DNA from 2 places in the Bradyrhizobium sp. BRP20 genome. Region 2 is predicted to be linked to the other one. Evidence: riboswitches for the same ligand, from Rfam matches in the RefSeq annotation. Region 2 holds a riboswitch; the other holds the start of a gene.

Region 1 (14,479 bases), 170 kb from region 2:
CCAGGTCCATCCCGAGGCGCGAGAGCAGCGCCCGTCCGAGAACGCCGAGCTTGCGATCGAGGGCATCACGGGCCTGCTGCAAGGTCACGATCCCGACTTCTCCGAGGTCAGCCTGGACGCCGGCGGGGTGCCCGGCTTCGACCGGCGCGTCTACGAGTACACCTGCAGCATTCCGCGCGGAGAGACACGCACCTATCACGAGGTCGCCCGGGCGCTGGGCGCCACCGGCGCGTCCTATTCCGTGGCGCAGGCGATTGCGAAAAATCCCTTCATGCTGATCGTGCCCTGCCACCGGGTGCTGGAGGCTGGCAATTACACCGACCGGCTCTCGCCCTATGGCGGCGTGATCTCCAAGCGGCGGCTGCTGGCGCTGGAAGGGGCCCATCCCATCGCCAGCAAGACGCTGTTCGAGGTGCTGCTGCCGGTTGCTCCGCCCCGCGCGCCTACCTAAATACGCGGGATGCACGCCACCACGTTGCTGACGACGCCCTCGATCACGGCTTCCGAGTTTCGCTGCGATGCGGGACCGGACGACAGGCCGTTTGCGGAATGCCGCACCGGCCATTCCATCGCCTATGTGCGCTCCGGCAGCTTCGGCTGCCATTGCCGCGCCGGCTTCTTCGAGCTGGTGGCGGGCTCGATGCTGATCGGCGCCCCCGGCGAGGAATACACCTGCACGCATGAGCACGTGTCCGGCGACGTCTGCCTCGGCTTCTTCTTCAGCGAGGACCTGGTCGACGCCCTCGGCGGGCGGCGCGAGGTCTGGCAGATCGGCGCAACGCCGCCGCTGCCCGAGCTGATGGTGCTGGGCGAGCTGGCCCAGACGGCAGCAGAAGGCAACAGCGATCTCGGCCTCGACGAGATCGGCCAGATCCTGGCCGGCCGTTTTGTCGACGCCGTCTCGGGCAAAGCGCGCAAGCCGGCCACTCCCACCGCACGCGACCGCCGCCGCGCGGTGGAGGCGGCGCTGTGGATCGACGATAACTCGCATGCCGAGCTCGACCTCGAGCAAGCAGCCAAGCAGGCGGGATTGAGCCCGTTTCATTTCCTGCGGCTGTTCTCGGCCGTGCTCGGTGTCACCCCGCACCAATATCTGGTGCGCTCCCGGCTGCGCCACGCGGCACGGCTGCTCGCTGACGAGGACATCGCCGTCACCGATATCGCCTATGACGTCGGCTTCGGCGATCTCTCCAATTTCGTCCGCACCTTCCATCGCGCCGCCGGCGTGTCGCCGACCAAGTTCCGGCAGGCGTCGAAGGGGGAGCGCAAGATTCTCCAAGAGCAGCTTGCCCTCAACTGACTAGGGTCGTCTCCGGCGCGTGCCCTTCGCGGCACGCTTCTTCGCAATGGAGACGAACATGTACGACCACATCGGATTGCGCGTTGCCGACCTCGACGCCGCCACGCGCTTCTACAGCGCGGTGCTGGCGCCGCTCGGGTTTGTCCTGTGCTCGAGCGGCGACGGTTATGCCGGCTTCGGGCCGAAGGGCGAGCCGGCGCTGTGGCTGCACCTGAACAAGGGCCGCAAGGCCGACGGCGTCCACATCGCCTTCCGCGCCGGGGATCATGATGCGGTCAAGGCATTTCACAGCGAAGGCCTCAGGAGCGGCGGCCGCGACAATGGCGGCGCCGGCCCGCGCAGGGATTACAGCCCGACCTATTACGCGGCGTTCCTGATCGATCCTGATGGTAACAATGTCGAGGCGGTTTGCGCGTGAGCGCTAGCCACTCGCTCCGTCATTGCGAGATCGCGTAGGGTGGGCAAAGCGTAGCGTGCCCACCAATTGCTCGCGACAATGCCCGATAAATGGTGGGCACGGCGCGCGAAGAGCGCGCCTTTGCCCACCCTACGCATTCCAGGAGAGATCATGGCCTCCATCCACAACGACATCTCCCTCCCCGCCTCCGCGCGCGACGTCTGGGACGCGGTGCGCGATTTCGGCGCGCTGCATCGGCGGCTGGTGGCGGGCTTCGTCACGGCGTGCACGCTCGATGGCGATGCGCGCATCGTCACCTTCGCCAACGGCTCGGTCGCGCGCGAGGTGCTGGTCGATTGCGACGATACGCGGCGGCGCCTCGTCTATGCCATCAGCAACGAGCGGCTGAGGCATTACAGCGCCTCGGTGCAGGTCATTGCCGAGGGCGAGGCGAGCTGCCGTCTCGTCTGGATCATCGACATGCTGCCGAACGAGCTCGCGCCTTACGTTCAGGGGCAAACCAAGGAGGCGGTGGCCGCCATGCACAAGGCGTTTCCGCCCGCTTCGGCCTGATCATTCACTGTGAGTTGTCTCACAGAAGCCCGTCCTCGACCGCCCTAACCATGCCCCTCGTGCGTCCGGTCGGCTCCGCTCTCCCGGCGGCGCCACGCACGCGAGGAGCATGCCATGAGAGGTGCGGACAAGGTGATCTGCCAGGCGGCCGCGGTGCTGCTGCTGTTTTCAATCTCGAGCGTGCCGGCAAAGGCGCAATTCCTCGGCGGCGGAGGAGCCGGCGGCGAGGACATGATGACCCAGATGGCGCCGATGCTGGAGATGATGAAGGCGAAGATGGGCAAGCGCCGCTTCGCCATGCTGATGCAGACCATGGGCCCGATGATGAGCCGCATGATGGAGAACGGCGGCGGCGGGCTCGGCGGCATGATGGGCGGCGACAATTTCGGCGGCGGATTCGGTGCACCGAGCTACGGCGGTTACGCGCCGATGGGCGGCGGCACCATGCCGGTCGGGATCGGCAGCATGGGCGGCGGCGACATCATGGGCATGCTCGGCGGCAGCGGCGGCAGCGACATGATGGCGATGATCCCGCAATTGATGCGTCTCGCCAATACCGGCGGCGGCGGCCATCGCCGCAAGCACCGTTAATCGGCAGCCGAAAGCGCCGGCTTGATCGCAGGCGTCTCGCGCGGTCCCCAGCGTGTCAGCACGACGCTGGAGCACGACAAGAGGCCGAGCACGACCATCGAGCTCGCGGCGAGCCAGAAGAAGCTCTGCGCGCTGGCGCCGTGCCTCGACAGCCACCAGCCGATTCCGGCGATGTAGATCAGCCGCGCGGTCTGCGCCAGCACGGGCCCGATCACCTTGGCCGCGCCTTGCGAGGAGAAATACATCGTCGTCGCAAGGCCGAAGAAGGCGTAGAACGGCCCGACCGTCGAAAGATATTGATGGCTCGCCGCGCGCACCGCCACACTGTCGGTGAACATGTTGACCCAGAGATCGGGGAAGATCGCAACGAGGCACGCCGGCACGCCGACCGCCACGAAAGCAGCAACGCTGGCGGTCCAGGCGATGCGCCGGGCCCGCGCGATGCGGCCGGCGCCGATCGCCATCCCGACCATCGGCACGCAGGCGATGCCGAACGAGAATGCGATCGAGGTCAGCAGGAATTCGAGCCGCGCGCCGACGCCGTAGCCGGCGAGGATCGCAGTGCCGAACTGCGCCAGCATGTGCGTGAAGATCGAGATCGTCAGCACCGATTGCAGCGGCGAGAAGCAGGCGATGGCGCCGACCTTGAGGATGTCGAAGAACATCGCCCATTGGATGCGCAGGCCGCGCAGCTTCAGCGTGATCCGCGCGCGGCCGGAGAACAGGTACCAGCTCATGATGCCGATGTTCATAGTATAGGCGATCAGCGCGCCAGCGGCGACGCCGCGCATGCCGAACTGCGGCACTGGCCCGAGCCCGAGACCGAGCGTGCCGCCGAGCACGATCTGCCAGGCCGCGGAGTTGAGGATCAGGAACGACGGCAGCTTCATGTTGCCGGTACCGCGCAGGATGCCCGCCATGGTGTTAAGCAGCCAGGGCAGCACGGCGCCGCCGAAGAACACCTGCGTGTAGGCGATCGCATGCGTCAGCACATCGCCGCGGCCGCCGAGCATCTCGAGCAGCCTCGGCCCGAAGATCAACATGCCCAGCATGAAGACGAGGCCGAAGCTGATGCCGATGAGCATCGCGTGCACGGCCAATATGCCGGCGCGCTCGCGATTCCCGGCGCCGAGCGCACGCGCAATGGCCGAAGCCACCGCGCCGCCCATAGCGCCGCCGGACATCGTCATGGTCAGAATGATCGTCGGAAACACCAGCGCCATCGCCGCCAGCGCCTCGACGCCGAGCCGGCCGACATAGGAGGTCTCGGCGATCACCACGCAAATGCCGGCCGACAGACCGATCGCGTTCGGCCAGGCGAGCGACAGCAGCGTGCGCAGAATCGGCCCCTCGGTCAGGGCGCTTCTGATCGGCGGCGAAGGCGGCGGCAGTGGGCGCTCTTGCTCATCGACCGGGATTTCGGCGATGTCGGACATGTCCTCTCCCGGGCGCAGGCGCCGTTTGCAGCGCAGCAATCACTTGGTGTGCCAATGGCGTCGTTCGCGCGAATGGCGCGGCTGAGGCGTGTTAGCACGGCGTGCTCCAATTCTGCCTGCGCCCGATGCAGGCGTGCCCTGCGGCAGCGCATTTCAAGCGGTGGAATTCGTTCTTCTCCCTCTCCCCGTTCTTGCGGGGCCGCGACGAGCCTTGCTCGCGCCGAGAGCGTGGGGGTGAGGGGCTCTATCCGCGAAGACGGCGAGAGTTGGACTCGCGGAGACTCCCCCTCACCCGGATTGCATCTTCGATGCAATCCGACCTCTCCCCGCAAGCGGGGCGAGGTGAGGCCCGCTGCGGCCGTCGCCTAACCGATGGTCCACACCAGCGGTGGGCGCCCGCCTACCGCGGTGCGCATCTGCACGCCGATGTGCCGGCCGCAGCCTGCGGCGAGCCCTTCGAACAATCCCTCCAGCACCTTGGCGCAGGCGCGATGATAATCGGCGACGTCGTCCATCAGCTTCCAGCTCTGCTGCCGGATCTCGAACGTGCCTTCCGATTGCGTCATCTCGGCCGCATCATCCTGCGCGGCAAGCAGAGCGTTCAGGAACGATGCGAATTCTCGCGCGCCGCCGCGGGTCGTCGCCAGCGCCGCGGCGACCTCGTCGAAATATTGCATGCCGATCAGCTTGCCGGTGAGGTGCAGCAGATAGCCGGCATCCTCCGGACCGAACAGCTGCACCATCACGGGCGCGGCAGTGCGGACATATTCCATCGCGTAATTGCGATAGGCCTTTTCCAGCCGCGGTCTTGGCCAGCTCGCGACCGGCAATGCGGGCGCCGTCGTCGCATCGAACAAAGGCGCCTCCAGGTGCCGCGCGAACACCAGGCGCTCGTCGAGCTCGAGCGGATGGTCGTAAAGATGGTAATAGCCTTCGAGCCCGTCCTGGCCGTCGACGCTCTGCTTGGTGCAGACGAAGCCGAGCCTGAGATCGCCGAGCGCAACTCCGTTGTTGGCGTGCCAGCCGCGCAGCATGGCGCGGGAGACTTCGCCCGGCACACCACAGATCGCAGTGCCCTTCCAGATCCAGCGCGGCGGCGGATAGCGGATCCAAGCCTTGGTGTCGCTCTCGTACATGTATTCGACATGAACGCCGCCGATCCAGTTGGAGAGATAGTGGTATTGCGCAGCCGCGACCGCCGGCGGCAGATGGTCGATCCCGAGCTTCCTGAGCCCCGGCAGGAAACGCTCCTGCTGCTGCCGACGAAACACGCGGAAGACGAATTCTGCGGCATCCGCCGTGCCGCGGCGCGTGACGACGGTGAGGATCAGCCCGGTGAAACAGGCGTGATAGAGATCGGCGATCGCACGCCAGCGCTTCCATTGCGCTTCCCGCGCGAGGTCTGGTGCGGTGGTCATGTTCGCTCCCTGATCATGGTTTTGATCGAGTGTGTCACCGCCGCCGGTGACAGGCAACATGACGCGCGTGCAGGCCTCCCTGCGCGGCTTTCCGTCAATTCCGCATCACGAATTTTGCGCCGCCTTGGCCGCCCGTTCGCGCTCAACGCGCTCCGTGACGTCGCGAGCCATCGCCACCGATCCCTGCACCGCGCCATCGTTGTCTCGCACCAATGCGAAGGTCATCTCGATGTAGAGCTTGCGCCCGCTCTTGTGCAGCGCGCGGGTCAGCGTCGGCTTGCCCGCAAGCTTCATGGTGCCGCTCGCGAGCGCGGCGTCGAAGCCTTTCCAGTGCGCGGCGCGAAGATGTTCGGGAATGATCAGATCGAGATTCTGGCCGAGCGCTTCGTCGGCCGTGAAGCCGAACAGCGCGGTCGATGCGCGATTCCAGCGTGTGATCGTGCCGGAGCGATCGGAATAGATCAGCGCGTCCGCGACGTCGTTGATGATCTGTGCGTCGAGTTGGGATGGCTCAATCATGTCACCACCTTGTAGCCCGGATGGAGCAAAGCGTAATCCGGGATCGCGCCACAAGTGAGACCTTCCCGGATTACGCTTGCGCTCCATCCGGGCTACAGGATCGGGCTACACCCGAAAATGCTTCGAGAGCTTGAGGCCTTGCGCCTGGTAGTTGGAACCGATGCGCTGGCCGTACATGGCGTCGGGGCGGGCCAGCATCTTCTCGTAGACGAGGCGGCCGACGATCTGGCCGTGCTCGAGGATGAACGGCACCTCGCGCGAGCGCACTTCCAGCACGGCGCGCGATCCCAGCCCGCCAGCGCCGGCATAGCCGAAGCCGGGATCGAAAAAGCCGGCATAGTGCACGCGGAATTCGCCGACCAGGGGATCGAACGGCACCATCTCAGCGGCGTAATCGGGCGGCACCTGCACCGCTTCCTTGGAGGCGAGGATATAGAACTCGCCGGGGTCGAGGATCAGGCTGCCGTCGGGGCGCGCCGAGATCGGCTCCCAGAAATCCTCCACCGCGTAGCCCGCGCGGCGGTCGACATCGACGACGCCGGTGTGGCGCTTGGCGCGGTAGCCGACGAAGCCGCTCGCCTTCTCGCCGGAGAGATCGACCGAGACGGCAACGCCGCCCGAGAGATCGGCATCGTCGATGTCGACGAGACGCTCGCTGGCGTGCAGCGCATCGAGCTCGTCGGCATTGAGGATGGCATCGCCGGTGCGGAAGCGCACCTGGCTGAGACGCGAGCCCTCGCGCACCAGCACCGGGAACGTCTTCGGGCTGATCTCGGCATAGAGCGGGCCGTGATAGCCGGCGCCGATCATGTCGAAGCGACGGGTGCCGTCGGCGATCACGCGGGTGAAGACGTCGAGCCGGCCGGTCGAGCTCTTCGGATTGGCGGCAGCGACGATCTCCGGCGGCAGCGCGAGGCTCTCGAGCAGCGGCACGATGTAGACGCAGTTGGTCTCGAGCACCGCGCCGTCGGCGAGGCTAAACTCGTGCAGCTTCAGCTCGTCGATGCGCTCTGCCACGGTGGCACCGGGCCCGGGGAGGAAGCTGGCGCGGACCCGATAGGCGATGTCGCCGAGGCGCAGATCGAGGCTCGCCGGCTGGATCTGGCTCTCGACGAAGTCGTAGGTGGGCAGGATGAGACCTTCTTCCGCCATCGCCGCGATCATGCGGTCGGGCAGGATACCATTGGCGTCGGCGGCGACCGTGAACGTCAACCGGGGGTCCTCATCAGGGGTCGAGTGCATCCGGACATGCCGGAAATACAAGTCTTTTACGGCTATCCGATGGACGCCTTGACGGAAAGGGCATTGCGGAATATGAGCATCACTTATCCCGTGGTGATTTGAGCCGGCCGGCTTGCAGCCACGTTAAATAAGTCGCTAAACAGGCCGGGGACCTCTGTGATCCCGGCCCGTGGAGATATCCAGGCCGGTTTTTTTGTGACCGTTTTCGCCTCGACGGTCATGTCGGAGAGGGTCCTATGTCGAAGTCGTCTGCCACTTATCGCCCCGAAACCCGCCTGGTCCATTCCGGCACCCTGCGCTCGCAATATGGCGAGACCTCGGAGGCGCTGTTCCTGACGCAAGGCTATGTCTACGCCAGCGCGGAGGAGTGCGAGGCGCGCTTCAAGGGCGAAGATCCCGGCTTCATCTATTCGCGCTATTCCAACCCGACGATTGCAATGTTCGAGCGCCGCATGATCGAGCTCGAAGGCGCCGAGGCCGCGCGCTCGGCGGCAACCGGCATGGCGGCGGTGACGACTGCGATCCTGGCGCCGCTCAAGGCCGGCGATCACGTGGTCGCCTCCCGTGCGCTGTTCGGCTCCTGCCTCTACGTCATCCAGGACCTGTTGCCGCGCTACGGCATCGAGGCCACGCTGGTCGATGGGCTCGATCTCGACCAGTGGCAGCGGGCGCTGAGGCCCAACACCAAGACGTTCTTCCTGGAGAGCCCGACCAACCCGACGCTGGACGTGCTCGACATCCCTTCGATCGCCGAGATCGCGCACAAGGGCGGCGCGCGGCTCGTCGTCGACAACGTGTTTGCAACCCCGATCTGGCAGAGCCCGCTCGCGCTCGGCGCCGACGTCGTCGTCTACTCTGCGACCAAGCACATCGACGGCCAGGGCCGCTGTCTCGGCGGCATCATCCTGTCCTCCGAAGCCTTCATTGCCGAGCACATCCACAATTTCATGCGCCAGACCGGCCCGTCGATTTCGCCGTTCAATGCCTGGGTCCTGCTCAAGGGCCTGGAGACGCTGGGCGTGCGCGTGCGCGCGCAGACCGACACGGCCGCGCGCGTCGCCGAGGTGCTGGCGAGCCATCCGAAGATTTCGCGGCTGGTTTATCCCGGCCGCGCCGATCATCCGCAGGCGGCGCTGGTGAAGAAGCAGATGCGCGGCGGCTCGACGCTGGTCGGCTTCGAGGTGAAGGGCGGCAAGGCGGCGGCGTTCCGTGTGCTCAACGAATTGAAGCTCGCCAAGATCTCCAACAATCTCGGCGACGCCAAGAGCCTCGTCACGCATCCGGCGACCACGACGCATCAGCGCCTCAAGCCGGAAGACCGCGCCGCGCTCGGCATCAGCGAGGGATTTATCCGCTTCTCGGCGGGGCTCGAGCACGCGGATGACCTGATCGAGGATCTCACCGCGGCGCTGGAGAAGGCGTGAGGGAAGCGAGGTCTCGTAGGGTGGATTAGCCGAAGGCGTAATCCACCTCTGCTGCATCCGCGGAGATAGACAGTGGTGGGTTACGGCTTCGCCTAACCCACCCTACGCACCCTCTCACATCGGCCGGTACGTTCTCACATCGGCGGGCACGCTCACACCGAGCTTGATCTGGCCGACGGAGCGGATGATGTCGTCGCCGAGCAGCTGGGCGAAGCAGGCATAGCCCCAATCGTTCATGTGCAGGCCGTCGGCGATGACGAAGCCCTCGACCGGGATCGACTGGTTCTCGTGCCAGTCGCGCATCACCTCGAAGCGGGGGAAAATGCCGACCTTGCGGAGCTCGGCGACGTTGCCGAGCAGCTTGATCATCTTGCCGGCGCTCTCCTTGCGCTGGTTGACGGCCGGCGAATATTGCGGATCGACCAGCACGATGTCGGTGCCGCCGGCGGCCTGAATGCGGCTGATGCCGTCCTCGACCAGCTTGGCCGTATCGGCAGGATCGAGATTGCGCAGCACGGCGTTGGTGCCGACCTGCCAGATCACGAGATCCGGATGCCTGTCGATCACCTGCGTCTGCAGACGCTTCATCATCTCGGGGGCGTCCTCGCCGCCGACGCCGGCATTGATGACGCTGATGTCGGCGGTCGGATAGTGCCGGCGCAGCTGCGCGGCGAGACGATTGGGGTAATTGAACTCCGGCGAGCTCGCGCCGAACCCCTGGGTCGACGAGGAGCCGAAAGCGACGATGACGACGGGCTGACCGGCGACCAGCTTGCTCGCAACATGCGGCAGCGAGCCCATCGCCTTGGAGCCGCCCTTCGGCGGCAGGCAGGGCACGCGGCTGAAGATGTCGGCGGCGGACTTTGCGACCTCCTTCACCTTGTCGATGGCGCGCGAGGTGACGCCGCGCTGCTCGGGCGACCTCGCGGCGACGGTGGTCTGGGACGGCGTAGCGGGCGCGGGATCAGGCGACTGGGCGGGTGCGGGGGTCGCCGGCTGTGCAGCCGGCGTCTGCGCATGCGAGGCGGGCGTCAGCAACAACAGCACTGCTGTTGCAGGCACGGCCAGCCATGACGTCAGGCAAAAAGGGCGGAGAGAACTCATTAACGCTAGACCTCAATTTTGCTGCTGGGCCGGCTCCAGATGAGCAGCGTCAATCACGAACTGTGCCAACGCCCGGCCAAGGCAATCATGGACCTGCTTCGCCAGCTCAGGCCCGCGGGACGGGTTGAACAGGTCGAACTGACCCTGTTCATTCCACTGCCGCATGATCGCGAAACGATCGAACAGCGGGATGTCGTGCTCCTGTGCCACGACGCGCATATTATCGAGAAAAGGCTGCGCCGAGATCATGGTCTCGGTGCGCGGGCTATATTGCAAATTCATCAAGACGACGTCCGCCCCTGCCTTTTGCAACGCAACAACCCCGTCGGTCACCGCGCTACGAAATTCGTCGGGATCGATGGATCGGATAGCATCCACGGTCCCGGTCTGCCAGATGACCAAAGTAGGCGTTTTTGCTTCCATCAGCTTAACGAAGGTGGACGCGGTCTCCTCTGCCGTTTTCTTGCTCTGTATTTCTACGGAGACGTGCACCGGCTCGGAGGGCGGCAGTTTCTCCTTGAGGATCGCCTCCATGCGCGCCGGATAGGAGCTGCTCTCCGACGAGGGAATCGTGGTCGAGCGGCTGCCGATCACCAGGATGTCGAGCGGTTTGCCGGCCTTGATCGCCTCGGCGACCTTGGGCAGCTGGCTTTCGCTGGTCAACAGATAGGACGGCAGTTCGCAGGCCGCAGGCATAGGGGATGCGGCAGACGCGGCATCGCCCGCGCGCGCCGTGGGCGCGGCGAGGTTACCGCATAGCAGGACCAGGCTCAGGAGAACCTTCGCCTTCATCAGCCCCCTCCCGCCAGATCGGCGTTGCCGACGGCGTTTTTGGTTTTCGCACCGCTCTTGTCAGCCACACGCTTGTACCACGAAATGACCCAGGCCACCCCCCACATGATCAGGATTCCGGAGAGGCTAATCAACGCATGCATGACCGGCCCGCCGGAGATTTCGGCGAGGACGAAATGGCCGGCAAAGGCCAGGAAGACGCCGAGGCAGAAGATCTCGAGCGAATGCTGACCACATAGAATCAATGGTCGCAGCCAGCGCGATTTCAAGCCCGGCCAATCGCGGGGCAGGAAGCGTACGGTCAGCGCCGCCAGCGCCAGGAAGTGCGCGAAGCGCAGCACGTCGAGGTCGGTCTTGTCGATCGGATACATCCATTGTTCGATCTGCTTCGGCATGAACTGGGAGAGCTGGGGCACGTACCAGGTCAAGGTCACGTAGAACGCCGCGATGAGATAGGCGATCGAGATCCACATCGTCACGGGCGAGGCCAGGATGCCCGACATGCGACGCGCTCCTCCGAGCGCGCACCAGGCACCAAACACGAACAGCAATTGCCAGGCGAACGGATTGAAGGCCCAGAAGCCGTTCGGATAGGCCGACAGGTAAAGGTCGTACTCCCAGGTCACCGCGTAGAGCAGGACCGACAGCCCGAGCGTGACGTCCGGCCGCCATTTCATCGACCACAGGATCAGAGGCAGCGCCAGCATCAGCACGATGTAGAGCGGCAGCACGTCCATGTTGACGGGACGGAAGCGCAGCAGCAGCGCTTGCACGATGGTGACGTCGGGCTGCTTGAGGAAGTCCATGATGCCCATCTCTTCGGTGTAGAGCGGGTTCTCGAACCTGGTCGCCACATAGGAGATCTCGGCGAGAAAGATCGTGAACAGGAAGACGTGGGCGACGTAGATCTGCCAGACCCGGCGCAGGATGCGCGCGGTGGCGATGAGAACGCCGCTCTCCAGCATGGCCCGGCCATAGACGAAGGCCGCGGTGTAGCCGGAGATGAAGATGAAGATCTCGGTGGCGTCGCTGAGGCCGTAATTGCGGATCGTGAACCAGGTCAGCAGACTGGGCGGCAGATGGTCGATGAAGATCAGCCACAGCGCGAGCCCGCGGAACAGATCGAGCCGGAGCTCGCGCTCGCCGATGGCGGGCAGCGTGATGGCCGGTGCCGCGGCGCGCGCCTTGGTCCCCGCAGGCTTGGCGCCCGCGGTTCCTGCGATGGTCGATCCCGTCACTTGGTCGGCAATGGTCATCGGGGCCTGGAAACCGTTCCGCAAATCGCGACGTCGAAGCAGTGTAATGGTCCGGGTGTCGTCTCGCAAAGCGCGCGGATCACATAAGGGTGTCTCCCTCGGTGGTGTGCTTTTCCTCCAATTCTGGCGGGACGATGTCGCCAAAGCCGCCGGCGGGGTTTGGTTCCCGAGGCGGATTCGGTATGATGACAGCCATGTACCGCGCCGTGACCCGCCAGATCGAAGTGACCGTCGAGCCGAACTTTGTTCCGGAGCAATCGTCGGCCGACCGCTCGCGCTACTTCTGGTCCTACACCATCGTCATCACCAATTCGGGCGAGGAGACCGTGCAGCTCAAGACGCGGCACTGGATCATCACCGATGCCTCCGGCCGCCAGCAGGAGGTGAAGGGCGAAGGCGTGGTCGGCGAGCAGCCGATCCTCGCCCCCGGCGAACGCTTCGAATACACCTCCGGCGTGCCGCTCTCGACCGCCTCGGGCTTCATGACCGGCCGCTACCAGATGGTCAGCGAAACCGGCGAGCGTTTCGAGATCGACGTGCCGACGTTTTCGCTGGACAGCCCCGACAACAAGCGGGTGTTGAATTAGAGAGGCGAGTTCGCCGTAACCGGGGCATCCAGTACGCCGCGGCCTCTCGTTGCGATCAGCATCGTCTCGGAGTACTGGATCGCCCGATCAAGTCGGGCGATGACACCGCGCGTGTGGCACTGCTCCACTCGACATTGCGAGTGCAGCGACGCGGGTAGGCTCAGGCGTCCTCGACGCCCGCCTCGTGCGGCGTGAACTGATACACCGACGAGCAGAACTCGCAGGTGACGACGACCTTGTCGTCCTTGACCATGGCGGCGCGGTCGTCGTGCGAGAAGCTCTTGAGCATCGCGGCGACCGCATCGCGCGAGCAGGAGCACCGCGCCTCGAGCACCTGCGGATTGAACACGCGCACGCCGCGCTCGTGGAAGAGGCGGTAGAGCAGCCGCTCGCCGGAGAGCTCGGGATCGATCAGCTCGACGTCTTCGACCGTCTCGATCAGCGAGCGTGCCTCGACCCATGCATCGTCTTCCGCGACGCTGTGCACCTCGGTGCCGTCGGGCGCATCGCCGGGATGCAAGTCCGCCTGCCGCGCGCGCTCCGGCGCCTTCGGCAGAAATTGCATCAGCATGCCGCCGGCGCGCCAGCGATGCTTGCCGCCGTCGCTCGAGCGCCACTCCTCGCCGACCGCGAGGCGCACGCGCGTCGGGATCTGCTCGGAGCGCAGGAAATATTCGTGGGCGGCGTCTTCCAGGCTGCCGCCGTCGAGCGCAACCAGGCCCTGGTAACGGCTCATGTCGGGGCCCTGGTCGATGGTCATGGCGAGATGGCCGCGGCCGAGCAGCGTGCCGGAATCCTTGGCCGTGCCCAGGCGCGAGGCGTCAAAGCGCGCATAGGCGCGCAGGCGGTCCGGGGCCTTGTAGTCGACCACCAGGAACGACACCGGACCGTCGGTCTGGGCCTGAAGAATGAAGCGGCCCTCGAATTTCAGCGTCGAGCCGAGCAGCGTCGTCAGCACGATGGCCTCGCCGAGCAGCTTGCCCACGGCTGCGGGATAATCGTGCTTGGTGAGGATGTCGTCGAGCGCGGGGCCAAGCCGCACCAGGCGCCCGCGCACGTCAAGCGCGTCGACCTCGTAAGGCAGCACGGCGTCATCGATCGGAACCGATGATGGCGCGCGAACCGGGCCTTCAGGCCCGGTGTTCATGTCAGGAGACTGGGAAACCATGGCGCTTTATCTGGGGTCGGAGGGCGGAAATGGAAGGGGGCGCGTTCCGGATGCGATGAGGGTGCACAACGCTACAGCAAGCTCGGTGTCGTCCCGGGGCGCGCAACGCGCGAGCCCGGGACCCATAACCACAGGACCACGTCATCGAGCGAGATGGCAACTCCGAGTCTTCGCCAAACGACTTCCTGCGGATCTGCGCGCGCTTTTGGCGCGCTTGTCCGGGACGACAATTGCGTGTGAGGCCGCAGCCGGGCTTCCAGCGCGCCTACTTCACCGCGTCGAAGCACCAGGCCAAGATGCCCTTCTGCGCGTGCAGGCGGTTTTCGGCCTCGTCGAACACGACCGATTGCGGCCCGTCGATCACCTCGTCGGTGACCTCCTCGCCGCGATGGGCCGGCAGGCAATGCATGAACAATGCGTCCGCCTTGGCCAGCGACATCAGCTTGGCATTGACCTGGTAGGGCTTGAGCACGTTGTGGCGGTGCTCGCCCTCCTTGTCGCCCATCGACACCCAGGTGTCGGTGACGACGCAATCGGCGCCGCGCACGGCGGCTTCCGGATCGGTGCCGAGCACGATCGGCGCGCCCGTCGCCTTGATCCAGTCGCGCATGGCCTTTTTCGGTGCGAGCTCCGGCGGCGTTGCGACATTGAGCTGGAATTTGAAGCGCTCGG
Region 2 (14,479 bases):
GACAAGCTCTATGGTCCGCTCTGGTTCAAGGGCCAGGTCGCAAGGGTCGACGTCGACAAGGCCGAGCTGAGTGTCGTCACCGACGGCTTCAAGATCCCGGCCGCCGTGAACTTCGATTCCAAGGGCAATCTCATCGTGATCGACACCGCGCTCGGCCAGCTCGTCCGGGTCGATCCCAAATCGGGCGCCAAGACCATGGTCGCGCAGCTGAAGCCGTCGCTGGACAATCTCGCCATCGACGACAAGGACCGCATCTACGTCTCCAACATGGCCGACAACGGCATCCAGGAGGTCGATCCCGCGACCGGTCATGCCAAGCAGATCATCATCGGCAAGCTCGCTTTGCCCGGCGGCATCGGCGTCACCTCGGAGAACGGCAAGGACACGATCCACGTCGCCGACCTGTTCGCCTATCGCACGGTGGACGGCGTGACCGGCGAGGTCACCGAAAAGGCGCGCATGCACGCCGCTGGCACGACGCTCGAATATCCGATGAGCGCGACGGCGAAGGGCAACGACGTGGTCCTGTCGAGCTGGTTCACCGGCACCGTGCAGGTGATCGACGGCAAGACCGGCGCGACGCGCGACATGCTGCACGGCTTCAAGGCGCCGCATGACGCGGTCGTGCTCGCGGACGGCAGCATCCTGGTAGCCGAGCTCGGCACCAAGTCGCTGGTCAAGGTGAGCGGCGAGCACGGCAAGGATCGCACCACGCTGATCGGCGCGCTCGAGGGTCCGATGGGTCTCGTCCGCGGGGCCGGCGACGAGGTTTACGTCACCGAGGCTTTTGCTGGCATCATCTCCAAAATCAACAGCACCGGCGAAAAGACCGTGATCGCCAAGGATCTGAAGATGCCAGAAGGCATCGCGCGCACCGGCGACGGTAAGCTGATCGTCGCCGAAGTCGGCGCCAAGCGGCTGATCGAGATCGTGCCGGAATCCGGCAAGGTCACCGAAATCGCAGCCAATCTCCCGATCGGTCTGACCGGCGCCCCCGGCGGCTTGCCGACGCATATCCCCACCGGCGTCGCAGTCGGCGCGACGGGCGCGATCTACGTCAGCTCGGATGTCGAGAATGCGATCTACAAGGTGGTGAAGAAGTAGGAGCTACGTGCACGGGACTGGCGGGAACCGTCACGCCGGTTCCCCGGTTAGACGCTGACGGAAGCCAGCAGGAGGATCGCTCATGACGCGCCTCTCACGCGACGATGTCGTCAAGGCCGTGGACCGCGCCGATGACGTCACCATTGCCCAGATCATCGGGACCGGCGCGACCGCTGAGGAGCTTGCTGAGGCCCAGGCCTGGCTCGCCAACGATGAGCCGATGATCAACGATCTGCGCCCGCTGGCGCAGGGCCGGGTGCGCGAGCTGGTGGATATTTTGTCGGAGCTGGAGGAGGACGAGGAGGACGGCGTCGAGCCGCGCTCCGCCTCGGCCCCTGGCAACTAGCCAGACAGCAAAACAGGACGCCCCGGAGAGGTGACCCTCCGGGGCGGCTTTCATTTCAGATCCTCACCCTCCGGCTGGTTCACGAGATACTCGGACCGAGGTTCGAGGCCATGATGATCAGCATGTCGCGGAATCGACGGTACGGCCCTGGCCCTCGGCCAGCGGGCCGTCGCCGAGCGCCTGCAACAGCACGTTGAAGACGTTAACCCGCACGCACCCGTGCGAACAATTCCGACGGCATCATACCGAACATGTCGCGGAAGGCCGTGCTGAAATGCGCGGAGCTGGAAAAGCCCGCGTCATGCGCGGCCTCGGTCAGCGATTGGCCTTGTGCGACCGCCCGCGCGGCAGCGCCGATCCGGGACCAGATCCGGTAGCGGCGGAGCGGCACACCCGTGACGTCCTTGAAAAGATGCAGGAAGCGCGAGGACGAAAGTCCGGCCCTGCGGCCGAGTTCAGCAAGGGTGTGCGAACCGCTGGGCTGCTCGCGCATCCGCTCGATGGCGGCGGCAATTCTTGCATCTGGCTGCGGACTTGATCCGATCCCAAGCATATCGCGGGCTGCTTGCTGCGCGTCCTCAGATGCGAGGCGTCGCTCCGCGATGGCGCCGAACAGCGCGACGACCGACCTCTCGTCGATCATGTCGAACGCGGCCCTCGATCCGACCTCCTTCATTCGTGAGCGAAGCGCCTCGATATCGCGGCCGAGGGGATCGACATAGAGGAAGGCCATCCGTCCAGCATCGGTGCGGAGATGGTGCAGACTGTTGGGCATGATCAGCACGCTGCGGGTCTCGCGATAAGACGGTGAGCGCGCCCTCGGATCGTTAGCTACGCCTATCGCCCCGTCGAGCGCGACGGCCAGCACGCCGGTGGCATTGCGGTGGGGCGTCAGCCCGAAGGCTGGACCGAGATAGAGCACCCGCGCGTCCCAATCGAGCATCCGCGCCCTCTTTGGTCCGCCGCTGGGCGGCGTGCTGATAGCCAGTTCCTGAAAGCCGGAAGGCGAGGTCATGCCTCATCATAGCGCACCGGCACAGCGCTGCCGATGACCCGGGAGATCATATCGATGGACAGAGTTCTGGTAGACGACGCCGCACAAATCGCCGCTATCCGCGCCGCCGTGACGCGCTACGCGGCCGCCTGGCAGGCCGGTGACCGCGCCGCGATCGCCGCCTGCTACCACGATGAATTCATGCTGCACTATGCCGGCCATAATCCGCTCGCCGGCACTCACCGCGGCAAGGCGGCCGCGCTTGCCACTCTGGCCGAGGTCGCACGCCGCTCCAACCGAAAACTGCTCGCCATCGATGACGTCATGGCCGGGCCGCGGCGCGGCGCCATTCTCGCACGGGAATCATTCAGCCGGGACGGTCGCACGGCTGAATTGGAACGGTTGCTGGTCTATGCCGTGCGTGAAGGCCTGCTGAGCGAATGCTGGGTCTACGACCGCGATCAGGCAGTGGTGGACGCGTTCTTAGCGGATTGAAAACGCCCTCCGCGAGGTTGGCGCGGAGGGCGTGTATTTCATCAGTTCAGCTTCCGCTTCGCCACCGGCGCCTCGAACTGGGTGATCTCGGCGGTCTGCGGCGCCTTGCCGTTGAAGGTCAGCACATTGCCTTCGGACGAGATCGCGACATTGTCGCCATCCCTGACGTCGCCGGCGAGGATCATCTCGGCGAGCGGGTCCTGGAGGTAGCGCTGGATCACCCGCTTCAAGGGCCTTGCGCCGTAGGCGGGATCCCAGCCCTTGGCAGCGAGCCAGTCGCGGCCCGCGGCATCGAGGCTCAGCACGATCTTGCGATCGGTCAGGAGCTTCTGCAGCCGCGCGAACTGGATCTCGACGATGCGGCCCATCTCGCTGCGCTGCAGCCGGTGGAACAGGATGATCTCGTCGACACGGTTGAGGAATTCGGGGCGGAAGTGCGCCCGCACCATTCCCATCACCTGCTCACGCACCGCCGCGGTGTCCTCGCCCTCCGGCTGATTCACCAGATATTCCGAACCAAGGTTCGAGGTCATGATGATCAGCGTGTTGCGGAAGTCGACGGTGCGGCCCTGGCCGTCGGTCAGGCGGCCGTCGTCGAGCACCTGCAGCAGCACGTTGAAGACATCAGGATGCGCCTTCTCGATCTCGTCGAACAGCACGACCTGGTAGGGCCGGCGCCGCACCGCCTCGGTGAGCGCGCCGCCCTCGTCATAGCCGACATAGCCGGGAGGCGCGCCGATCAGCCGCGAGACCGAGTGCTTCTCCATGTATTCGGACATGTCGAGGCGGACCATCGCGGTCTCGTCGTTGAACAGGTACTCCGCGAGAGCCTTGGTCAGCTCGGTCTTGCCGACGCCGGTCGGCCCTAAGAACATGAACGAGCCCGTTGGGCGGTTCGGGTCCTGCAAGCCGGCACGCGAGCGGCGCACGGCGGTTGCGACCGCACGCACGGCCTCGGCCTGGCCGACGACGCGCTTGCCGAGCTGCTCCTCCATCTTCAGGAGCTTCTCCTTCTCGCCTTCCAGCATCTTGTCGACGGGCACGCCGGTCCAGCGCGAGACCACCTGCGCGATGTGGTTGGCGGTGACCGCCTCCTCCATCATCTCGCCCGAGTTCTCCTTGGCTTCGATATCGGCAAGCTGCTTCTCGAGCTGCGGGATCCGTCCATAGGCCAGCTCGCCGGCCTTCTGGAATTCGCCGCGCCGCTGCGCATTGGCGAGCTCGACACGCAAGCCGTCGAGCTCGGCCTTCAGCTTCTGGGCGTCGGAGAGCTTGTTTTTCTCCGCGCTCCAGCGCGCCGTCAGCGCCGCCGACTTCTCCTCGAGCTCGGCCAGGTCCTTCTCCAGGGTCTGGAGCCGGGACTTGGAGCCGACATCGCTTTCCTTCTTCAGCGCCTCCTGCTCGATCTTGAGCCGGATGATCTCGCGGTCGAGCGAATCCAGCTCTTCCGGCTTGGAATCGACCTGCATCTTCAGCCGCGCCGCGGCCTCGTCCATGAGGTCGATCGCCTTGTCAGGCAGGAAGCGGTCGGTGATGTAGCGGTTGGACAGCGTCGTCGCCGCAACAAGCGCGGAATCGGTGATCCGCACGCCGTGATGCTGCTCATACTTGTCCTTCAAGCCGCGCAGGATCGAGATGGTGTCCTCGACCGAGGGCTCGCTGACGAAGATCGGCTGGAAGCGCCGCGCCAGCGCGGCGTCCTTCTCGACGTGCTTCTGATATTCGTCGAGCGTGGTCGCGCCGATGCAGTGCAGCTCGCCGCGCGCGAGCGCCGGCTTGAGCAGGTTGGAGGCGTCCATCGCGCCGTCGCCCTTGCCGGCGCCGATCAGCGTGTGCATCTCGTCGATGAACAGGATGAAGGTGCCCTCGCTGCCGGTCACTTCCTGCAGCACGGCCTTCAGCCGCTCCTCGAACTCGCCGCGGTATTTCGCGCCGGCGATCAATGCACCGAGGTCGAGCGAGAGCAGCTTCTTGTCCTTGAGGCTCTCCGGCACGTCGCCGTTGACGATGCGCAGCGCGAGGCCTTCGGCGATGGCGGTCTTGCCGACGCCGGGCTCGCCGATCAGGACGGGATTGTTCTTGGTTCTCCGCGACAGCACCTGGATGGTACGACGGATCTCCTCGTCACGGCCGATGACCGGATCGAGCTTGCCGTCGCGCGCGGCCTGAGTCAGGTCGCGGGCATATTTCTTCAGGGCATCGTAGGCGTTCTCGGCGGTTGCGGAGTCGGCCGTGCGGCCCTTGCGCAGCGCCTCGATCGCCGCGTTGAGGTTTTGCGGGGTGACGCCGCCCTTATTGAGGATGGTGCCAGCCTCGCTGGTCTTCTCCAGCGTGAGCCCGAGCAAGAGCCGCTCGACCGTGACGAAGCTGTCGCCGGCCTTCTCGCCAGCCTTTTCGGCCGCGTCGAACGTGCGGGCCAGCTCCGGCGCGAGATAGATCTGCCCGGCGCCGGCGCCGGAGACCTTCGGCACCTTGTTGAGGGCGTCCTCGGTCGCCTTCAGGATTGCACGGGAATTACCGCCGGCGCGGTCGATCAGACCGGCGGCGAGCCCCTCATTGTCGTCCAGGAGGACTTTCAGGACGTGCAGGGTGGAAAACTGCTGGTGCCCCTCGCGCATCGCGAGCGACTGCGCGGACTGGATGAAGCCCCTGGAGCGTTCGGTATATTTCTCGATATTCATCTTTTCTGTCCCTCGGCCTGCCCTTGGGGCCCTCACAGGCACCCCAACACGGCATCTTCATTGGGTTTCCGCTGGCCGCCTTGAGGTTTCTCAAGCAGCAAACGGCCTTTTGCCGGCATTGCCGCCGGCCTGAGCCAGATGTGGGAAGCAGGTTGCGGATGCGAAAGAGGCAACTTCACAATTTCGTGCGCGCGTGCGCGGGCTTGGCGCTCGCAGGCCGAATCCCTTAAGTAGCGGCATGACAGCCAGCCATACCGCCGAGATCACCGGCCTCTACCGCTATCCGGTCAAGGGCCTGACGCCGGAACGCCTGTCGAGCGCCGCTTTGCGGGTCGGCCAGACGCTATACGCCGACCGCCGCTACGCCATTGAGAACGGCCCGAGCGGGTTCGACCCCGCGGCGCCCGAGTGGAAGCCGAAAATCCAGTTTCTGATGCTGGCGCGCAATGAGCGGCTGGCTGAGCTCGACAGCAAGTTCCACGACGAAACCAACGTGCTGACCATCCGCAAGAACGGTCAGACCGTCGCCAGCGGCGATCTCGAGACCGCCGCCGGGCGCGCCGCCATCGAGGCCTATTTTCGCGAAAACTTCCAACACGAGTTGAAGGGCCCGCCCAAGGTTCTGTCCGGCCGCGACCACAGCTTCTCCGACGTCGCGCGCAAGGTCGTCTCCATCATCAATCTCGACAGCGTCCGCGCCATCGAGACCATGCTCGGCGGCGTCGCCGTGCATCCGCTGCGCTTCCGCGCCAATCTCTACCTGAAAGGCTGGCCGGCCTGGTCGGAGCTCGACCTCGTCGGCCAGACGCTCGCGATCGGGCAGGCCAGACTGAAGGTGATCAAGCGCATCGTCCGCTGCCCGGCCACCAATGTCGACCCCGAGACCGCCAAGCGCGATCTCGAAATCCCGCCCACGCTCTCGCGCCATCTCGGCCATATGGACTGCGGCATCTATGCCGAGGTGATCGCCGACGGTGACGTCGGCGTCGGCGATGTGGTGGCGGTGGAAGAGCCGAAGCTGCTGTGAGCTAACTCCGCTGCCGTAGGGTGGGCAAGGCGCTCTTGCGCCGTGCCCACCATCTCGTCGAGCGGAGGGAGGTGGTGGGCACGCTTCGCTTTGCCCACCCTACGAGACCGTCGCTACAGCTCCACCGTCAGTTCGGCATCACATACGCATAGATCTTGCCGCGCGAGACCGGGGCTTCGCGGACTCGGTTGCCGTTGTTGCCGGAGATCATGATCGGATTACCCTGCGCGTCGATGCCGGTGATGATGCCGACATGACCGCCGCGGCGGCCGCGCGACATCACGGCGATGGCGCCGACCTGCGGACCCGAGATGCGCGTGCCGTAGCGCGCGAACGAGCTCGCCATGTCGGAGCCGGTGCCCCGATGGCCGGTATGCTCCAGCACCATGTTCATGAAGCGCGCGCACCACAGGCGGCCGCGCCCGGTCGGATTGCCGCCGATATGGCGGCGCGCCTCGGAGACGAGACCCGATCCTCCGCTGAAGCCTCCGTTCATGCCGGCACCGCTGGCATTGGCATTCGGATCATAGCTCGCCTGGGTGTCGGCGAAGCCGCTTGCCTGCAATTGCGCCGCGCTGCGCTCGAAGCGCGAACTGCGGGCATGATGGCGATAGTGACGGTGGTGATGATGTCTGGCGTGATGCACGTAACCGTGCCGCTCTGCGCTATGACGATGATACGGCCGTGCCGAGGCCGGAGAAACGAACACGGCGAACGCCGCGAAGAACAGCGCCAGCGCGACAACACAACGCGACAGGCGAGACGCAAACAACTCGAACATTCTTCATCCTTCTTGACACCCCCACTTCCCGCCGGCCCGTGCAATGGCCGACATCCGTTTGGCCGTTAAGCCGCCCGATGTGGCGAGAAAAAGACGCAACGCCCGCGAATGGCTGCAATGATTTTGTGTTCGTGCTCGGCGCTGCTGCCGCATTGCCGACAACAGAATTAACTGCGATCCTCGAACACGGCTTGAAACAGAGGGAAACGGTTAATGCCCCATGCCACGACCAGGGACGGCGTCCGCATCTATTTCGAGGAGGCGGGCCAGGGAACGCCGATACTTTTTCTGCACGAATTCGCGGCCGACTATACCAATTGGGAGCCGCAGATGCGCTACTTCTCGCGTGGCCATCGCTGCATCACCTATTCGGCGCGCGGCTACACGCCGTCGGACGTGCCTGACGGCGAGGTCTACACCTACACGCATTTCTACACCGATGCGCTTGCGGTGCTCGATCATCTCGGCATCGAGCGCGCGCATCTCGTCGGTCTTTCGATGGGCGCCTATTCCTCGTTGCAGATCGGGTTGAACGCGCCGCAGCGCGCACTGTCGATGACGCTCGCCGGCGTCGGCTCCGGCTCGGAGCTCGAGAACCTCGACGATTGGCGCAAGCAGTGTCGCGCCAATGCCGAGCAGTTCGAGACGCTGGGCTCGGTGGAGGTCGCGAAAGTGACGCGCGAGGCGCCGAGCCGGATTCCGTTCATGGTGAAGGATCCACGCGGGCATGCCGATTTCTACGCCGCACTGGCGCGGCACGATGCCAAGGGATCGGCGCGCACCATGCGCGGATTCCAGGGCGGCCGTCCCTCGATCTACACGATGACGGACGCGATCAGAGGCGCGGCAACACCCGCGCTGATCATCTGCGGCGACGAGGACGAGCCTTGCGTGGGCGCCAGCCTGTTCCTGAAGAAGCACCTGCCCGCGGCGGGGCTCGCGATGTTTCCGAAGTCCGGCCACGTGCTGAACCTGGAGGAGCCCGCGCTGTTCAACGAGAGTGTCGAGCGGTTCGTGACGCTGGTGGAAGCAGGACGTTGGCCGGTGCGGGACCCGCGGTCGCTGGTTTCCCACTAGCTGTCATTCCGGGATGCGCCGAAGGCGCAGGCCCGGAATCCATCGGGCTGCAGGCGCTGTTGGACGATGGATTCCGGGCTCGATGCTTCGCATCGCCCCGGAATGACGGAGAGAAACTACTTCCCCCCGCCGCGGCTCAGCAAGAACACCGCCTGCTCGCCGAACATGTTCCACACCCACCAGGGCAGGTTCAGCGGCACCGGGCGGCCGTAGAGATCGAGCGCGACTGAGCGCTCCATCTTGACGTTGATCTCGTCGCAGAGCTGCACGAAATCCTTGATGGTGCAGAAATGGATGTTGGCGGTGTCGTACCAGGTCGCCGGCAGATTCTCCGTGCGCGGCATGTGGCCGCCGATCAGGAGCTGGAGCCGCATCTTCCAGAAGCCGAAATTCGGGAACGAGACGATGGCGCGGCGGCCGATGCGCAGCAGGTTCTCCAGCACGACCTTCGGCTGCCGCGTCGCCTGCAGCGTCTGCGACAGGATCACGTAGTCGAAGGCATCGTCGGGATAGTTGACGAGATCGGTGTCGGCATCGCCCTGCACCACCGCGAGCCCCTTGGCGACGCAGCGGTTGACGCCCTCGCGCGACAATTCGATGCCGCGGCCGTCGATGCCGCGGGTCTCCAGCAGCTGAAGCAGATCGCCGTCGCCGCAGCCGACGTCGAGCACCTTCGAGCCCGGCTTGACCATCTCGGCGACCAGCCGATGATCGGCGCGATAATCACCGGACGGCCTGGCCGCAACGCCGTCCAGCGGCAGCACTTCCTGCACGGACATCGCTAACGGTCCTCGAGGTTGAGCCCGCGCGCCTTGCCAGCCGATTGCAGGAAGGCGCGGGAGATGTCGAAGAATTCGGGCACGTCGAGCAGGAAGGCGTCGTGGCCGCGATCGGTCTCGATCTCGGCGAATGACACGCGCGCGCTCGAAGCGTTCAGCGCGTGCACCAGCGCGCGCGATTCCGAGGTCGGAAACAGCCAGTCGCTGGTGAAGGAGACCACGCAGAAGCGGGTCTTGATGTCGGCGAAGGCCTTGGCCAGCACGCCGCCATGGTCGGCGGCGATGTCGAAATAGTCCATCGCCCGCGTCAGGTAGAGATAGGAATTGGCGTCGAAGCGCTCGACGAAGGACGAGCCCTGGTAACGCAGATAGGATTCGACCTGGAAATCGGCGTCGAACGAGAAGGTCGGCAGCTCGCGGTCCTGCATGCGCCGGCCGAACTTGCGGTGCAGCGCCGCGTCCGAGAGATAGGTGATGTGCGCCGCCATCCGCGCCACCGCGAGCCCGCGATGCGGATGGATGCCGCGATCGGCATAGCCGCCGCCATGCCAGTCGGGGTCGGCCATCACGGCCTGGCGGCCGAGCTCGTGGAAGGCGATGTTCTGCGCCGAGTGCCGCGTCGCGCAGGCGATCGCCAGCGCGGAGTACACGCGGCTAGGATAGGCGGCGGTCCATTGCAGCACCTGCATGCCGCCCATCGAGCCGCCGACGACGGCAAACAGCGTGTCGATGCCGAGCCGGTCGATCAGCATCGCCTGCGCGCGCACCATGTCCGGAATGGTGATGACGGGGAAGTCCAGGCCCCAGACCTTGCCGGTGGCGGGATTGATCGACGCCGGCCCGGTCGAGCCCATACAGCCGCCGATCACGTTGGAGCAGATGATGAAGTAGTGCTTGGGATCGATGGGTCGGCCGGGACCGACCAGCGTCTCCCACCAGCCCGGCTTGCCGGTGACGGGATGTACGTTGGCGACATGCTGGTCGCCGGTCAACGCATGACAGATCAGCACGGCGTTGGAGCGATCGGCATTGAGCTCGCCATAGGTCTGGTAGGCGATCTGGAACGGGGTGAGATCGACGCCGCAATCGAGCCGCAGCGGCTGCTCGGTGCCGAAATGCGCAACCAGCGAGCTTGGATGATCGACCTCGTGCGACCGCTCGTCGGCGCTGATCGCAGGACTCGGTATCGACTTGACGCTACCCATCTCGGACATCGACCTCGTTTGCGACTGGCTGCTCGACCGCGCCGCTGACATCAGGCCATGAAAAACCCGGCCTGAACGATAGGTTCGGCCGGGATCGGAAGCGTCCCCGGCCTGTTTAGCGAGTTTTTTAACGTGGCTGCAAGCCGGCCGGCTCAAATGACCACGGAACGGGCAAAAGCTACCGTCTTGGGCGGTTTTCGTCAAGTCGCGGCCCGCATCGACCCAATTCGCCTCTGCCGCAACGCCCGCAAAGCACGTCATTTCTCTTTGCTTTCGCCGCCACGACTGCCTAATCAGGACATCCCCATCGGAACGATCGACGACCAGACATGTCCCAACGTCCGCCCGCGCCACCATCGCTGCAGGAACTGCGCAAGGAGATCGACGCGATTGACGAGGGCATGCATCGCCTCCTCATGCAGCGCGGCGAGATCATCGATCGCCTGATCCAGGTGAAGCAGACCCAGGAGGTCGGCTCGGCGTTCCGGCCCGCGCGCGAGGCTGCCATGATGCGCGAGATCGTGCAGCGTCATCGCGGCATCCTGCCGCTCGACACGGTCGAGAGCATCTGGCGCGTCATCATCTCGACCTTCACTTACGTACAGGCGCCGTTCTCGGTGCATGCCGACATCTCGGCCAGCGAGGCGGCGATGCGCGATTCCGTGCGCTTCAATTTCGGCTTCACCGTGCCTTACGTCGCGCATTTCAGCGCACAGGCCGCGGTCGAGGCGGTAGCGAAATCCAAGGGTGATCTGGCAATGGTCTCGGCGACCTCGAGCCGCACGCCATGGTGGCTGGAGCTGGAAGCGGACGGCGCACCAAAGATCATCGCGCGGATGCCCTTCATCGAGCGTGCCGATCATCCGGCCGCATTGCCGGTGTTCGCGATCTCGCGCGTCGCCGACAGCGCCCTGGTGACGGAGGTCGAGACCTTCAGCGTGCGCGTATCGGGATGGAACGCCGAGGTCGCCCGCGCGCTGTCGCCGCTCGCCGAGATCGTGGCCGTGCCCGATACCGCCTTCGACGGCGCGGCGCTGCTGGTCTCGGTCACCGGCGCGACCAGCATCGACAAGATCAGGGCTGCCCTGATCGAGGCGGGGGCCTCGGTGCGCTCTGTGGCCCTCGTCGGCAGCCACGCAACGCGCTATACGGTGCCCCCGACCGGGCCGAAATCGTAAAATCGCGAGCAGCCCAGCCTATCCGGAGTCCAAGATGTCCCGCCCCGTGCCGAATCCCGGCATTCTCGATATTGCGCCCTACACGCCCGGCAAGAGCCCGGTGCCAGAGCCGGGCCGCAAGGTGTTCAAGCTCTCGGCCAACGAGACGCCGTTCGGGCCCTCGCCCAAGGCGATCGAAGCCTTCAAGCGCGTGGCAGATCATCTGGAGGACTATCCGGAAGGCACCTCGCGCGTGCTGCGCGAGGCGATCGGCCGCTCGTTCGGGCTCGATCCCAACCGCATCATCTGCGGCGCCGGCTCGGACGAGATCCTCAATCTGCTCGCGCACACCTATCTCAGCCAGGGCGACGAGGCGATCTCCACCGCGCACGGCTTCCTGGTCTACCCGATCGCGACGATGGCGGTCGGCGCCAGGAACGTCATCGCCCAGGAGACCAACCTCACCGCCGACGTCGACGCCATCCTGAAGGCCGTGACGCCGAAGACGAAGCTGGTCTGGCTCGCCAACCCCAACAACCCGACCGGCACCTATCTTCCGTTCGACGAGGTCAAGCGGCTGCGCGCCGGCCTGCCCTCGCACGTGCTGCTGGTGCTGGACGCCGCCTATTGCGACTACGTCTCGCGCAACGACTATGAGATGGGAATCGAGCTCGTCGCCACCACCGAGAACACGGTGGTGACGCACACCTTCTCCAAGATCCACGGTCTTGCCGCGCTGCGCATCGGCTGGATGTTCGGGCCCGAGCACGTCATCGACGCGGTCAATCGCATCCGCGGTCCCTTCAACGTGTCGACGCCGGCGATGTATGCCGCGGTCGCCGCGATCGAGGATACCGCGCATCAGGCGATGTCGAAGCAGTTCACCGAGACCTGGCGCAACTGGCTCACCGAGGAGATCGGCAAGCTGGGGCTGAAGGTGACGCCGAGCGTCGCCAATTTCGTGCTGATCCACTTCCCGACCGATAAGGGCAGGACCGCCGATGACGCCGATGCCTTCCTGACCAAGCGGGGGCTCGTGCTGCGCGGCTTGAAGAATTACGGCCTGCCGCATGCGCTGCGCATGACCATCGGCACCGAGGAGGCCAACCGCCTCGTCGTCGAAGGCTTGCGCGACTTCATGGGCGGCAAATGAGCGCGCAGGCGCACTTCCAGCGCGTGGCGCTGATCGGCTTCGGCCTGATCGGCGGCTCGATCGCCCGCGCTGCGAAGCTCCAGGGGCTTGCCGGTGAAATCGTCACCACCGCACGCTCGGAGAAGACACGCGCGCGTGTCGCCGAGCTCGGCATCGTCGATCAGGTGGTGGCGACCAATGCGGAGGCCGTGAGGGATGCCGATCTCGTCATCCTCTGCATTCCCGTCGGCGCCTGCGGACCCGTAGCGCAGGAGATCGCGCCGCATCTCAAGCCGGGTGCGATCGTCTCCGACGTCGGCTCGGTCAAGGGCGCTGTGGTCCGCGACATGGCCCCGCATCTGCCGGGCGGCATTCATTTCGTGCCGGCGCATCCGGTGGCAGGCACCGAGCATTCCGGCCCGGATTCGGGCTTCGCCGAGCTCTTCATCAACCGCTGGTGCATCCTGACCCCGCCTGATGGCAGCGACGCAGCGGCGACCGATCACCTGCGCGCGTTCTGGGCGGCGATGGGCGCCAAGGTCGAGGTGATGACGCCGGATCATCACGACCTCGTGCTCGCGATCACCAGCCACCTGCCGCATCTGATCGCCTACACCATCGTCGGCACCGCCGACGAATTGGCGCAGGTGACGGAATCCGAGGTGATCAAATTCTCCGCCGGCGGTTTTCGCGATTTCACGCGCATCGCGGCGTCCGATCCGACGATGTGGCGCGACGTCTTCCTCGCCAACAAGGAGGCCGTGCTGGAGATGCTCGGCACCTTCACCGAGGATCTCGCCAAACTCACCCGCGCGATCCGCCGCGGCGACGGGGAGGCGCTGTTCGACCACTTCACCCGCACCCGCGCCATCCGCCGCGGCATCGTCGAGATCGGCCAGGATTCCGCCGCGCCCGATTTCGGCCGGCCGCATGCGGCGCTGAAGAAGCCGTGAGCCTGTAGCCCGGACAAAGCTGCGTAGCCCGGATGGAGCACAAGCGTAATCCGGGACAGTGCCAGCTGTGATCAAGAACCCCGGATTGCGCTGCGCTCCATCCGGGCTACGGGAGCCAACTAATACAGCGGCGGGATCTGGCCGACCTTGACCGGGCCGAGCAGCACGGCACCGTCGACGAATTTTAGCGGGAAGCTCCGCGCTTTCTTGCCTTCCAGCGTGCTCTCGGTACCGATCGAATTGATGCCGGCGGCAACGCCGGCATTGGCGTTCTGCTTGATGACCTTGCCGAGGCCCGGCACGGCGCGGTCGAGCGCGCCGAACAGATTGTTGAGGTCCTGCGACTTCACGCCCGGCGCAACGCGGTCCAGCGTGGCCTGCGGCACGCCCTCCTCCAGCATCTTCTCGATGCCGAGCGCCGGGATCACGCGCTCGAGGCCGGTCACCGTCATCTGCAATTCGCCGTCGAGCCGGCCGTTGGGCGACAGGCCGAGCGTGCCGGCCGCGACCGCGATCATCTCGCCCTGCTGAATGCGCGACTGCACGATCTCGATGTGACCGCCGGCGGCCTGGATCTCGCGGAAGCGCTGCGGCCACGGTTTGGGCGTGAGGTCGGAGAGGCCGGTGATCTTGGCGCGGGTGTCCGCCTCGAACGGCTCGGCGAGCAGCGGATGCACGCCCTGGATGCTGCCCTGCGCGACATGGAGCACGGTCTCGATCACCGGATGATCGGCCGGCGAGCCATCGG

What was found. Region 2 has a riboswitch for S-adenosylmethionine ahead of I6F33_RS01405 (homoserine O-acetyltransferase). Riboswitches for the same ligand answer to the same signal wherever they lie in the genome.
Region 1: another riboswitch for S-adenosylmethionine. It lies ahead of I6F33_RS00545 (O-succinylhomoserine sulfhydrylase); the one in region 2 lies ahead of I6F33_RS01405 (homoserine O-acetyltransferase).

Annotation. Positions count from the first base shown of each region.
Region 1 covers NZ_JADYVY010000001.1:113,748-128,226, reverse strand. The annotation lists gene I6F33_RS00590 (methylated-DNA--[protein]-cysteine S-methyltransferase) at 1-451, shown strand, start outside; gene I6F33_RS00585 (helix-turn-helix domain-containing protein) at 461-1,300, shown strand; gene I6F33_RS00580 (VOC family protein) at 1,359-1,718, shown strand; gene I6F33_RS00575 (SRPBCC family protein) at 1,869-2,270, shown strand; gene I6F33_RS00570 (hypothetical protein) at 2,385-2,861, shown strand; gene I6F33_RS00565 (MATE family efflux transporter) at 2,858-4,297, opposite strand; gene I6F33_RS00560 (hypothetical protein) at 4,663-5,715, opposite strand; gene I6F33_RS00555 (PAS domain S-box protein) at 5,821-6,234, opposite strand; gene I6F33_RS00550 (2'-deoxycytidine 5'-triphosphate deaminase) at 6,340-7,446, opposite strand; SAM riboswitch at 7,557-7,636, shown strand; gene I6F33_RS00545 (O-succinylhomoserine sulfhydrylase) at 7,713-8,900, shown strand; gene I6F33_RS00540 (SGNH/GDSL hydrolase family protein) at 9,015-10,004, opposite strand; gene I6F33_RS00535 (lipolytic enzyme) at 10,017-10,796, opposite strand; gene I6F33_RS00530 (OpgC domain-containing protein) at 10,796-12,052, opposite strand; gene apaG (Co2+/Mg2+ efflux protein ApaG) at 12,247-12,639, shown strand; gene I6F33_RS00520 (Hsp33 family molecular chaperone) at 12,800-13,807, opposite strand; gene argF (ornithine carbamoyltransferase) at 14,073-14,479, opposite strand, start outside.
Region 2 covers NZ_JADYVY010000001.1:284,027-298,505, reverse strand. The annotation lists gene I6F33_RS01455 (SMP-30/gluconolactonase/LRE family protein) at 1-1,104, shown strand, start outside; gene I6F33_RS01450 (hypothetical protein) at 1,187-1,450, shown strand; partial or broken gene I6F33_RS01445 (AAA family ATPase) at 1,510-1,654, opposite strand; gene I6F33_RS01440 (helix-turn-helix transcriptional regulator) at 1,653-1,943, opposite strand; gene I6F33_RS01435 (nuclear transport factor 2 family protein) at 2,520-2,939, shown strand; gene clpB (ATP-dependent chaperone ClpB) at 2,981-5,620, opposite strand; gene I6F33_RS01425 (MOSC domain-containing protein) at 5,859-6,647, shown strand; gene I6F33_RS01420 (TIGR02594 family protein) at 6,775-7,428, opposite strand; gene I6F33_RS01415 (alpha/beta fold hydrolase) at 7,642-8,505, shown strand; gene metW (methionine biosynthesis protein MetW) at 8,622-9,284, opposite strand; gene I6F33_RS01405 (homoserine O-acetyltransferase) at 9,287-10,489, opposite strand; SAM riboswitch at 10,584-10,663, opposite strand; gene I6F33_RS01400 (chorismate mutase) at 10,819-11,667, shown strand; gene hisC (histidinol-phosphate transaminase) at 11,702-12,799, shown strand; gene I6F33_RS01390 (prephenate/arogenate dehydrogenase family protein) at 12,796-13,731, shown strand; gene I6F33_RS01385 (DUF2125 domain-containing protein) at 13,851-14,479, opposite strand, start outside.